2 regions of the Eubacterium sp. genome follow, and region 1 is predicted to be linked to the other one. Evidence: riboswitches for the same ligand, from Rfam matches in the RefSeq annotation. Region 1 holds a riboswitch; the other holds the start of a gene.
The links. A riboswitch is a leader RNA that binds a small molecule or an ion and turns the genes downstream of it on or off. The one in region 1 is predicted to bind FMN.

Region 1 (6,402 bases):
CACTTAACCTGGGAAAACAGGCAGGAGGATACGAAAAGGATAGCCAAATCCAAAGGCATCCAGAAGTTACTCTTGCACTGTGATTTCCAGGAGCCTGGTTAGTATGCTCAAAAATCCATTGATTTAACTTAATTATAGAGTCGACAAAGGAAAAACAACAGCTAAACAATTGAAAAATGAAGAAACCAGAAGTTAGTTTTGCATTCAACTTTTTTTATTTGCTAATGCAATAAATAGTAAAAATCCTACGTTTAAAAGTATATAGATAAAATAATGTGAAAACTCTTGCGCCGTTAGTATGAAGTAATTAAAACAATGTAGAACAATTTAAGCGAAGAAAAGATTACTTACATATTTAGCAAGTAATCTTTTCTTTTTTTTCAAAGGAGGTTTTTTTATGAAACAAAAACTATGTAAAGTAACAATGATATTTAGTATATTGGTAACAACAATATTATTTGGGATTAGTGTTAGTGCAAATGATAATATTACTAATATTGAAGATGTAAAAGGACATGGAACATCATACGATAAGATTTATATTGATGAAAATTATCGTGGTGATGCAGTGTACAACACAAAATACCAATATGTAGATTGTAAAAAAGAGTTTGTAGTGGCAGAAGGAAATTCAAAATATAAGGCTATAGACGGGGCGCTTTATTCAAAAGATGGAAAGATTTTATATTATTTTCCAAGAAGTAAATCACAGTCATACAAGTTAATTACAAGTGCTGAAGTTATAGAAAATAAGGCTTTTTATAATTGTACATCATTGAAAAAGATTGATTTAAATAAAGCAAAAAAAATAAATTCTAATGGAATTTCACAATGCAAAAATCTAAAAGAGATTGTGTCAAATAATATTAGCAGAATTGAAGAACAGGGTATAAATAATACCGCAATAAAGCAAATAAAGTTAAATCAGAAGGCAAAGCTGGATATACGTGCTGTAGACAGCAATATTTTAATAAAAACTAATAAAAAATTTAAAGAAATAAAGCCATATGTATATAGCTGTAATAGATGGTATAAGATTTCAAAAGCAAAAGGATATGATGTTAAGAGCGTAATATATAGTGGATTTAAACCAAAAGACAAGAAAATTGTAAGGGCAAAAACATCAAAAAATGTCTATGACAAGAAAATAAGAAAAAAAGTTTTAAATAAATTTAGAGAATTAAATTACGACTTTAGATATGACAAAAATTTAAAAATAGACTTTTTTTCGGAGTATAAGCACTATTTTATAAAAACAAAGGTAAGGGCCTATAAATACATAAAGAATAAAAAAGTGTATACAAAGTGGAGTGATTATATGGTTTATGATTCATGGCATGATGCAGATTAAAGGAGGAGAAAGTTATGAAAAAATTCTTACTAATATTATTAGCGCTTACTATGTGTTTTCAGGTAAATATTGTAGGTGCCAGCGAGAATGCAGGCGGTGAAGTGAGCATAGATAAAATTCAGCATGGCTCAGATTACAGAGTAATAACAATAGACAAAAATTATACCGGAAGTATAGATGAAATTTGGCATTGGACAATGAATAGCGTTGAAAGTGTAAATGTTGATAAAGACAATCCTAAGTATATGTCAGAAGATGGAATTTTATTTTCAAAAGACAAAAAGACTATACTTTATTATCCAAGACAAAAGAATATTGGTGGTAGCTATACCATCCCTGAAACAGTTGAGAAAATAGCGGAACATGCATTTAATAATGCACAGTTGAAAACTATCAAAATGGAAGATAACATTACTTCAATAGGTACTTATGCATTTGCCGGTTGCGGAGTCGTAGATATAACGGTTCCTAAGAAAGTAAAAGTGATAGCAGAACATGTATTTGCAGGAAGTTACATAAAGAATATCGACTTAAATAATGTAAACAAAATAAAAGACTATGCATTTTCAGAATGTAATTATCTAACAAAAATCAATTTGAAAAATGTTAAAGATGTTGGAAAAGAGGCTTTTGCAAACTGCAACAAACTTAAGACAGTTAAAGGTCCTAAAGTAAAAAACATTGGAAAAAATGCTTTCTACACAGCCAAAGTAAAGAAAATTTATTTGCCAAATTCAGTGAAAATGGCTGAAAGAGCATTGAATACTGTTACAAAAATAAGCTATACTAAATCTTTTAAAAAGATAAAGCCTTATATGTTATATCCATTTACTTGGAATGATGTTGACACAGCTAAAGGTTACCAGATAAAAATAACTATTAGTAGTAAAAAGAATAAAAAAATCAAAAAGACTTTTGTGGAGAAAACTAAAAAAAGTTACATTCCAAGTTACGGTAAACTTGACAGAAAAATGGGCAAGTTTGTAAGCAAAAATAAAATTGCACCTAAAGACGTAAAAAGCACATTCCAATATAGGGCGTATAGAAAAAAAGGTGGTAAGACATTGTACACAAAATGGAGCAATGTTGTGAAATTATAAAGAGAGTGTATTAATAACTAATAATATAAAGTTGACATTTAGTTTTAGGTAGAGTATAGTTTTAAACGAAAACAAAATAAACTCTTCAGGGCAGGGTGAAATTCCCTACCGGTGGTAAAGCCCACGAGCCGCAAGGCATGATTCGGTGAAACTCCGAAGCCGACAGTAAAGTCTGGATGAAAGAAGATATGGAATAAATTTAAAATTTATATTGATAATTAGAAGCTCTGGAAATGTATTTCCAGAGCTTTTTTATATAATAAGAAATTCCTTCACAATTTCTTATTATATAAAAAACGTTCCACTATGGATGCCCACTGGTGCGAAAGGAAATTAATAATTATCATAGAGTGAATTTGAAATGAAATAATGTTAATAATTACTTCAATAATTTATTGAAATGTTAATCGGTATTAACAGGAATTGATTAGATAACATAGATTGAAAAAAGCCCTGAGCATATGCTCAGGGCTTTTTATGTAATAGAAATTCTTTCAGAATTTCTATTACATAAAAAGCGTTCCACATGGATGCGTATTCGTGGGATAAGAAAATAGTTGCAGACGGGCACGCACTCAGCGCAAAGAATGTCACAAGCGACATTCTTCATTATTTACACAAAATCAGGAGGTGAAAAATGAATTCTGAATATTATATGAGAATGGCACTGGATTTAGCAAAAAAAGGAATGGGTTACACATCGCCTAATCCAATGGTAGGTGCCGTTATTGTGAAAAATGGAAAAGTTATTGGCAAAGGCTACCACCACAAGTATGGTGATTTGCATGGGGAAAGAGATGCTCTTGCAAACGCCACTGATGATGTGACAGGAGCTACCATGTATGTTACATTGGAACCTTGTTGCCACAAAGGGAAACAGCCACCATGTGTGGAGGCAATTATTCAGGCAGGTATAAAGAAAGTTTTTGTAGGTTCAGATGATCCTAATCCATTAGTGGCAGGCAAAGGGATTAAAATTTTACAGGACAATGGAATAGAAGTTGAAACTCATATTTTAAAAGAGGAATGTGACAGCTTAAATAAAGTTTTTTTCCACTATATTCAAACAAAAACGCCTTATGTAATTTTAAAATATGCAATGACCATTGATGGAAAAATTGCTACTTACACTGGCGAGTCTAAGTGGATTACAGGGAAAAAAGCCAGAGAGCATGTACATAATAACAGACATAGATACAGTGGAATTATGGTAGGAGTTGGAACAGTGTTGGCTGATAATCCAATGCTTACCTGCAGAATTCCAGAGGGCGTAAATCCAACAAGGATTATATGTGACACAAATCTAAGGACTCCCATTGAGTCAAATATTGTACAGTCAGCAAAAGACATACCAACCATAATTGCAACAGGAAAGGTTGAAGAAGAAAAGGTAAAAACTTATGAAAAACTAGGATGCAAAATTCTTCAGCTACCTGATGAAAAAGGCAAGGTAAATTTGGAAAGCCTGATGAAAAAATTAGGAGAGATGAATATTGACAGTGTCATTGTTGAAGGTGGTGGAACTCTTAACTGGTCAATGGTAGCTAAGGGACTTGTTAATAAAACAGAGATTTACATTGCACCTAAAATTTTTGGTGGGAAAGATGCCAAGACACCGGTTGAAGGACAGGGATTTAAGTTGCCAGCCGAAAGTTTAAATCTTGAAAAAAGTAAGGTCAGCATTCTTGGTGAAGATATTTTAATTGAAAGTTACATAAAGGGGTGAGGCTAATGTTTACAGGAATTATAGAAGAAATGGGGACTGTTAAAAGCATAAGAAAATCTGCCAACTCAGCAATATTAACTATTGGTGCTACAAAAGTTTTAGAAGAAACAAAAATTGGTGACAGCATTGCGGTAAATGGAATTTGCTTAACAGTAACTGAAATAGAAAGTCAGTTTTTCAAAGCTGATGTAATGCATGAAACTTTGAAACGTTCATCTTTAAATAATCTGAAAACCGGCAGTAGGGTAAATTTGGAAAGAGCAATGGCTGCTAATGGACGATTTGGTGGTCACATAGTTTCAGGTCATGTGGATGGTGTAGGCACAATCGCAAAAATAGAAAAAGACGATAATGCAATTTGGTACACCATTAAGACAGCCCCTACAATACTTAAATATATCGTAGAAAAAGGTTCCATAACAATAGACGGAATCAGCCTTACTGTTGCAAAAGTGAGTAATGAGAATTTTGCAATCTCAGCAATTCCACATACAGTTCAGGTAACGATTTTAAAAGATAAAAAAGTTGGTGATGTTGTTAATTTGGAAAATGACATTATTGGAAAATATGTGGAACGGTTCCTTAGCTTTGGCGGAGATGTGGTTGATGGTCATAATCAATCATTAAAAAATAATGAGTCATCAGACAATAAGCAAACAAAAAGCCATTCAGGAATAACAATGGAGTTTTTAAGTAAGCATGGTTTTTGACGGAATGTTTAATCAAAGTAAGCAATAAAAAACGTTCTACTATTGATGTGCATTCGTGCAGAAAGAAAACAGTTGCTAGAGCAATATGAGATTAACATACAAAGTATCATAAGTGAAATCTATTAACAGTTTTTCAGTAGAAAGAGAGGTAGAAAATGTATCAGTTTAATACAGTAGAAGAAGCTTTAGAAGAATTAAGAAATGGAAAAATTATTTTAGTAACAGATGATCCTGACAGAGAAAATGAGGGAGATTTTATTTGTGCAGCAGAGTTTGCCACAACTAAAAATATTAATTTTATGGCAACTTACGGAAAGGGACTTATTTGTATGCCAATGTCAAAGGAGTATGTGGAAAAACTTAGAATTCCTCAAATGGTTACAAATAATACAGACAATCATGAAACAGCTTTTACAGTTTCAATTGATGGGGTAGATACAACAACAGGAATTTCAGCAGCAGAACGTTCAATGACAGCTATGAAGTGTGTTGACGAAAAAGCAAAACCGGAAGATTTCAGAAGACCAGGTCATATGTTTCCCCTTTTGGCAAAAGACAATGGTGTGTTAGAAAGAAACGGCCACACAGAAGCCACAGTTGATTTATGCAGATTAGCAGGTTTAAAGGAATGTGGTCTTTGCTGTGAAATCATGGGTGAAGACGGTACCATGATGAGAACTAAAGAATTAGTTCAGTTGGCTAAGGATATGAATATCAAAATGATTAGCATTAAAGATTTACAGCACTACAGAAAAGTACACGAAAAATTAGTGGATAGAGTGACAGTTACAAAAATGCCAACAAAGTATGGTGAGTTTACAGCATACGGATATGTAAATAAATTAAATGGCGAACATCACATTGCATTAGTAAAAGGTGATATTGGAGATGGTAAAGACGTTCTTTGCAGAGTTCATTCAGAATGTCTTACAGGTGATACTTTTGGTTCACTTAGATGTGACTGTGGACAGCAGTTTGCTGCCGCAATGACTCAAATCGAAAAAGAAGGCAGAGGAATTTTACTTTATATGCGACAGGAAGGTAGAGGCATTGGCTTGATAAATAAATTAAAAGCATACGAACTTCAGGAAAAAGGTATGGATACTTTGGAAGCAAATTTAGCACTAGGATTCAAAGGAGATGAGCGAGAATACTATATCGGCGCTCAGATATTAAGAGATTTAGGTGTAAAAGATTTAAACCTTTTAACAAACAATCCGGACAAAGTATACCAACTAGAAGAATTTGGAATGGAAATATCAAAACGAGTTCCAATTCAAATGGACGCAACAGAATATGACTTATATTATTTAAAAACAAAACAATTTAAAATGGGACATATTCTCCAATACAAATAATAAAAGAGAAGATTAATAAATAATCAAAGACAAAAATAAATAAGTAAAAACAACAACTAAAAATATTCTCTGCACAGCTAAAGACTTTATAAGAAAGTGCTGTGGAGCCGTCGGTCCATAAAGGCAGCGTAGTCGGCTTTATAGGACCGCTACGAGC
Region 2 (6,402 bases), on a different contig from region 1:
TCTTAAAGTAATCGACCAGAAATGGATGGATCACTTAGATGACATGGAACAGTTAAAACAGGGTATCGGTCTTATGGCTTACGGTCAGAAAGATCCGGCTGTTGAATACAAGATTCAAGGTTTCGAAATGTTTGGCTATATGATTGAAAACATTAAGATTGATACTGTAAAGACTTTATATCATATTCAGGTTGAGCAGAACGTTGAACGTGAAGAGGTAGCAGAAGTTACAGGAACAAACAAAGATGACTCAGATGGAGTTAAGAAGCCAAAGCAGAGAGTTGAAGCTAAGATTTATCCAAATGATCCATGTCCTTGTGGAAGTGGAAAGAAATATAAGAACTGTTGTGGACGTAAAGCATAAGTTCATATAATAAAAATTACGAGAAGGCGGGGATTACCCGCCTTTTCTTGAAATTATAAAACAACAAGTGAGGGAATATTGTGGTTGAATTTGAACAATACAAATATGAGTGGAACCAGTACAAAGATAAAGTAAAAGAACTTGCAGCTTCTTTTGATATTGAAACAAAAGAAAACAGAATACGCGAAATTGAAGAAGCAATGGAACAACAGGAGTTTTGGGATGATGTTGAAAAATCGCAGAAGCTGATGAAGGAATTGAAAAATCTTAAATCTCAAATAGACACAATTTCAAAAATCCAAAGGGATTATGAAGATATTGGAATTTTGATAGATATGGGCAATGAAGAGGAAGATGCGTCTATCGTTGAAGATGTAAAAGAACAGTTAAATGAATTTATAGAAAATTTTGAAAAAACAAAAATAGACACTCTTTTATCAGGAGAATATGACAAATGTAACGCAATTCTTAAATTAAATGCAGGAGCCGGTGGAACAGAATCCTGCGATTGGGCAAGTATGCTTTATAGAATGTTTACAAGATGGGCAGAGTCAAAAGGTTATAAGACTGAAGTTTTAGATTTTTTAGATGGTGACGAAGCAGGAATAAAGTCAATAACTTTTCAGGTTAATGGAGAAAATGCCTATGGTTATTTGAAATCTGAAAAGGGAGTTCACAGGCTTGTTAGAATATCACCATTTAACGCGGCAGGCAAAAGACAGACTTCATTTGTATCTTTAGATGTAATGCCGGATATTGAGGAAGATTTAGATGTGGAAATTAATGACGACGATATAAGAATTGATACATATAGATCAAGTGGCGCAGGTGGACAGCATATTAACAAAACATCATCTGCTGTTAGAATTACTCATATGCCAACAGGCATAGTTGTTCAATGCCAGAATGAAAGATCACAGCTTCAGAACAAAGACAAGGCAATGAAAATGTTGAAGGCAAAATTATACATGCTAAAAAAACAGGAAGAGGAAGAAAAGCGCTCAGGAATCAGAGGTGAAGTAAAAGAGATTGGCTGGGGCAACCAAATAAGGTCTTATGTAATGCAACCGTATACTATGGTCAAAGATCATAGAACAAACGTGGAGGTTACTGACGTTAACAAGGTTTTAGATGGCTACATTGATCCTTTTATTAATGGATATTTGAAATGGATTAATACAGCTAATGAGGAAAGTTAGTATTATAAACCACTTTAACACTTTACCGAACTACCACAATATTGCATAAAAACCCATGTAATTTATTAAAAAAATTAATAAATATGCAATAATTTGTTATGAAAACAAAGTAAACAGCTTAAAATTAGTTGATAAAAATATTTAACCATGCTAAAATTTACGAAGAATTTGCACCATGAAGGGCAGAAACACAATTAAGGAGGAAATATGATAAAGGTAGCAATCTTAGGATACGGAACAGTAGGTTCAGGTGTATTTGAAATTATAAATGAAAATAAAGAGCTTATTACTGCAAATGCAGGTGAAGAAATTGATGTAAAATATGTATTAGATTTAAGAGAATTTCCGGGAGATCCATGCGAAAGCGTTTTAGTACATGACTACAATGTTATTTTAAACGATCCTGAAGTAGAAGTAGTAATTGAAGTAATGGGTGGGTTAAAACCAGCGTATGATTTTGTAAAATCAGCATTACTTGCAAAGAAGAGCGTGTGTACATCTAACAAGGAGTTAGTTGCAAAATACGGTGCAGAGCTTATTAAGATTGCTCAGTCAAACAATAGAAACTTCTTATTTGAAGCAGCAGTAGGTGGCGGAATTCCTATTATCCGTCCAATGAACATGCATATTACAGCAGATAAGATTTGTGAAATTACAGGTATATTAAACGGTACAACAAACTATATTCTTACAAAGATGGATAAAGAAGGTGCTGATTTTGACAGCACATTAAAGAAAGCACAGGAATTAGGTTATGCAGAACGTAATCCTGAAGCTGATATTGAAGGTTATGATGCAGTTAGAAAGATTGCAATTTTAGCTTCATTAGCAAAAGGAAAGACAGTTGATTTTGAAGAAATTTACACAGAAGGTATTTCAAAAATTACAGCTGAAGACTTTAAGTACGCAAAGAAAATGGGCCGTTCAATTAAGTTATTAGGAAAATGCAAAAACGAAGATACAGGTGTTGTATGTTCAGTAGCGCCAAGACTTTTAGCACCTGACCATCCATTATACAACGTTAGTGGTGTAACTAACGGTATTTTAGTACGTGGAAACATGGTTGGTGATTTAGTATTTATCGGTAGCGGTGCAGGCAAACTTCCTACAGCAAGTGCGGTAGTATCTGACGTGGTTGATAGCGTTAGACATTTGAATGTTTCTACAACTGTAATGTGGAAAGAAGAAAAGCTTGAAGTTGAAGATTTCTCAAAATCAAAGAAGAAGTTCTTTGTTAGAACAACAAAGTCAAAAGAAGAAGTTGAAGCTGTATTTGGAAATGTAGAATACATTGATGCAGGAATTTCAGGAGAAATCGGTTTTGCTACAGAAAAATTAAGCGAACAGGATTTTGATGCAAAAGCTGAAAAATTAGGAAATGTAATCTCTAGAATTAGAATTGAAGGATAATAAAAGATAAATTAGGAGGCAGGTTATGAAAGAAACAAAGGTTGTAAAGTTTGGTGGTAGTTCACTAGCTGATGCAAACCAGTTTAGAAAAGTTGCAGATATTATTTTAGCAGATCCAACAAGACGTTTTGTTGTTGCATCAGCACCGGGTAAACGTTTTGTAGAAGATATTAAAGTTACAGATATGCTTTATAACTGTTATGAATTAGCTTCAGAAGGTGAAGAATTTGAAGAACAGTTTAATCTTATTAAGGAAAGATATAATGGAATTATTGAAGGCTTAGGCATTCAGGATTTTTCGTTGGACGAAGATTTTGACATTATAAAGGGCGCATTCTCTCATATGGCAGGTAGAGATTATGCAGCCAGTCGTGGTGAATTCTTAAACAGTAAAGTATTAGCCAAATTTTTAGGCTTTGATTTCATTGATGCTGCAAAATATATTTTCTTCAATGAAAGAGGAGAATTTGATTGGGATAAAACATCAGAAAAGTTAGCTCCAAAGCTTGCAAAATCTGAATATGCAGTGATTCCGGGATTTTATGGTTCTATGCCTAACGGAACTATCAAAACATTTTCAAGAGGTGGTTCAGACGTAACAGGTTCAATTGTTGCCAGAGCAGCAGACGCAATGATTTATGAAAACTGGACAGACGTTAGTGGATTTTTAATTTGCGATCCAAGAATTGTAAATAATCCAAGTCCAATTAACACAATCACATACGCAGAACTTAGAGAATTAGCATACATGGGAGCTACTGTTTTACACGAAGATGCTATCTTCCCTGTTAGAGCAGCAGGTATCCCTGTAAATATCAAAAACACAAACTGCCCACAGGATAGAGGAACTATGATTGTTTCAGAAACTGCTGAGCCATGTGAACATATTATTACAGGTATTGCCGGCAAGAAGGGTATGTCAGTAATTAATATTGAAAAGGACAAAATGAACAGTGAAGTAGGCTTTGGTAGAAATGTACTTCGTGCATTGGAAAAGAGCAATGTAAGTTTTGAACATATGCCATCAGGTGTAGACACAATGAGTGTTGTTATTCAGACAGATGCATTAGCAGGAAAGGAAACAGCTATTCTTGACGAAATCCGTTCAAGAGTACATCCTGACCAGTTATTTATTGAAAGTAACCTTGCCCTTATTGCAGTAGTAGGTCGTGGAATGAAGAGTGCCAGAGGTACAGCTGCAATCTTATTCACAGCTTTAGCAGAGGCAAGAGTTAATATTAAAATGATTGACCAGGGATCTTCAGAACTTAACATCATTATCGGTGTAGCAGAAGAAGATTTTGAAGTTGCATTACGTGCAATTTACAATGCATTCATTAAAGTAAAAAAATAAATAAGTAAAAAAGTAAATTTTATTAACGTTAGTATTTTGTGAAGAATAAGTTATTAACAAACTTGACAACATAATAACAAAGTATTAACATTAATGTGAAAATTGAATAAAGTTCTTCGGGGTAAGGTGCAATTCCTAACCGGCTGTGATTGCTTAAGCATAAGTCAGCGAGCCTATTGGCATGATATGGTGAGAATCCATAACCGACAGTAAAGTCTGGATGAGAGAAGATAGAATATAATTACTGTTACATGCAGTAGTAAAAACAGCAACTGAAGAAATTTTGGTTGTTGTTTTTTTTTGGCTCTTTGTCAAGCTTGGGGGTAATCACTCACATAAAGTCGTGTGTGATTTCTTATTAAATAAAAAACGTCCCGCTAGGGATGTCCACCCCAGCGAAAAGAAAAAAGTTACTAAAGTAACCTGCGCTTGGTGTGTAAAATTTCGCAAGGGACATTCTTTGTTACATTAATGTTATAGATTGGAGGTAATATAAATGAAAAAAACTTTTACAACAAAAAACATAGTTTTAATAGCGATGTTTTCAGCATTGGCTTTAGTTTTACACTTATTTGATTTTTCGATTCCTGTAATTGCACCGGAATTCTATAAATTAGATTTAAGTGAAATTCCTGTACTAATTGGTTCATTTATAATGGGACCATTGGCAGGCGTGTTTATTGAAGCAATAAAAATATTATTAAAATTATTAGTAAAAGGAACATCAACAGCCTACGTTGGAGATTTGGCAAACTTCATAATTGGTTGTGCATTTGTTGTTCCTGCAAGTTTAATATACAAGTATAAGAAAACAAAAATGGGCGCGTTCATTGGAATGGCAGTAGGTATACTTGTAATGGCAGTTGCTGGAATTGCCATTAACTATTGGGTTTTAATTCCTTTTTATGTAAAAGCTTTCGGCATGCCATTAGATGCAATTATTGGAATGGGAGCAAAAATCAACGGAGCTATTTCTAACAAATTTACATTCGTCCTTATTTGTGTAGGACCGTTTAATATTTTAAAAGGTGTAATCGACAGTTTAATCACAGCCGTTGTCTACAAAAGAATCAGTTCATTTATAAAAGAGATTGGTTCAAAAAAATAAAAATATTGACTCTAAAAAAATAAGTATATGGCTAAATCAAAACACAATCGTCAAATTAAAACATAGAAAAATTTGAAAAACACAGAAATATTGTTTATACTAATCAGTATGGCATATTTCTGTGCTTTTTAATGTAATAGAAATTTCAAAGAAGAATATGTCACAAAAAGCATTACGCTAGGATGTATCCTAGTATGAAAACAAAGTTAACCTAAATATATTGGAGGATAGATGATATACGAAACAAATTCCGAAAAGGAAACTTTTGAATTAGGAAAAAATCTGGGTGAGCAAGCAAAGGCTGGTCAGATTTTTTGCCTAAATGGAGATTTAGGAGTTGGAAAAACTGTGTTTACTCAGGGATTTGCAAAGGGACTTGGCATTGAAGAAAACGTCAACAGTCCAACATTTACAATTATACAGGTATACGAGGAGGGGAGAATTCCTTTATATCATTTTGATGTATATAGAATTGGTGATCCTGAAGAAATGTATGAAATCGGATACGAGGAATATTTTTTCGGAGAAGGCGTATGCCTCATAGAATGGTCAAAATTAATAGAAGAATTAATACCTGAGGAAGCAATAAATATTGAAATAGATAAAAATCTTGAAAAAGGTTTAGACTATAGAAAGATTACAGTGGAGGGACTATGAGAATATTAGCAATAGACAGCTCTGCAATGGTGGCAACAGTTGCCGTGACAACAGATGGAGTTTTAAATGCAGAATATACAATTAATCACAAAAAAACACATTCTCAAACATTGCTACCAATGATAGATGAAATGTGTAAAACAATTGAACTTGATATGAAAACAGTAGATGCTATAGCAATATCAGGAGGTCCCGGTTCTTACACAGGACTTAGAATAGGTAGTGCCACAGCAAAAGGCTTCGGCTTGGCGCTTGGTATTCCAATCATAAATGTTCCAACAATGGACGCTTTGGCGTACAATATGTTTTC

Region 2: linked by a shared signal. The riboswitch ahead of ACZM4J_RS07985 (ECF transporter S component) and the one ahead of ribD (bifunctional diaminohydroxyphosphoribosylaminopyrimidine deaminase/5-amino-6-(5-phosphoribosylamino)uracil reductase RibD) in region 1 are both predicted to bind FMN.

Annotation. Positions count from the first base shown of each region.
Region 1 is NZ_DBLZZO010000005.1:81,269-87,670, reverse strand. It holds gene ACZM4J_RS03070 (hypothetical protein) at 1-102, shown strand, start outside; gene ACZM4J_RS03065 (leucine-rich repeat protein) at 398-1,351, shown strand; gene ACZM4J_RS03060 (leucine-rich repeat domain-containing protein) at 1,366-2,451, shown strand; FMN riboswitch at 2,529-2,643, shown strand; gene ribD (bifunctional diaminohydroxyphosphoribosylaminopyrimidine deaminase/5-amino-6-(5-phosphoribosylamino)uracil reductase RibD) at 3,089-4,177, shown strand; gene ribE (riboflavin synthase) at 4,183-4,887, shown strand; gene ACZM4J_RS03045 (bifunctional 3,4-dihydroxy-2-butanone-4-phosphate synthase/GTP cyclohydrolase II) at 5,043-6,245, shown strand.
Region 2 is NZ_DBLZZO010000019.1:42,599-49,000, forward strand. It holds gene secA (preprotein translocase subunit SecA) at 1-364, shown strand, start outside; gene prfB (peptide chain release factor 2) at 445-1,563, shown strand; gene ACZM4J_RS07975 (homoserine dehydrogenase) at 1,771-2,973, shown strand; gene ACZM4J_RS07980 (aspartate kinase) at 2,999-4,327, shown strand; FMN riboswitch at 4,436-4,563, shown strand; gene ACZM4J_RS07985 (ECF transporter S component) at 4,824-5,435, shown strand; gene tsaE (tRNA (adenosine(37)-N6)-threonylcarbamoyltransferase complex ATPase subunit type 1 TsaE) at 5,667-6,092, shown strand; gene tsaB (tRNA (adenosine(37)-N6)-threonylcarbamoyltransferase complex dimerization subunit type 1 TsaB) at 6,089-6,402, shown strand, end outside.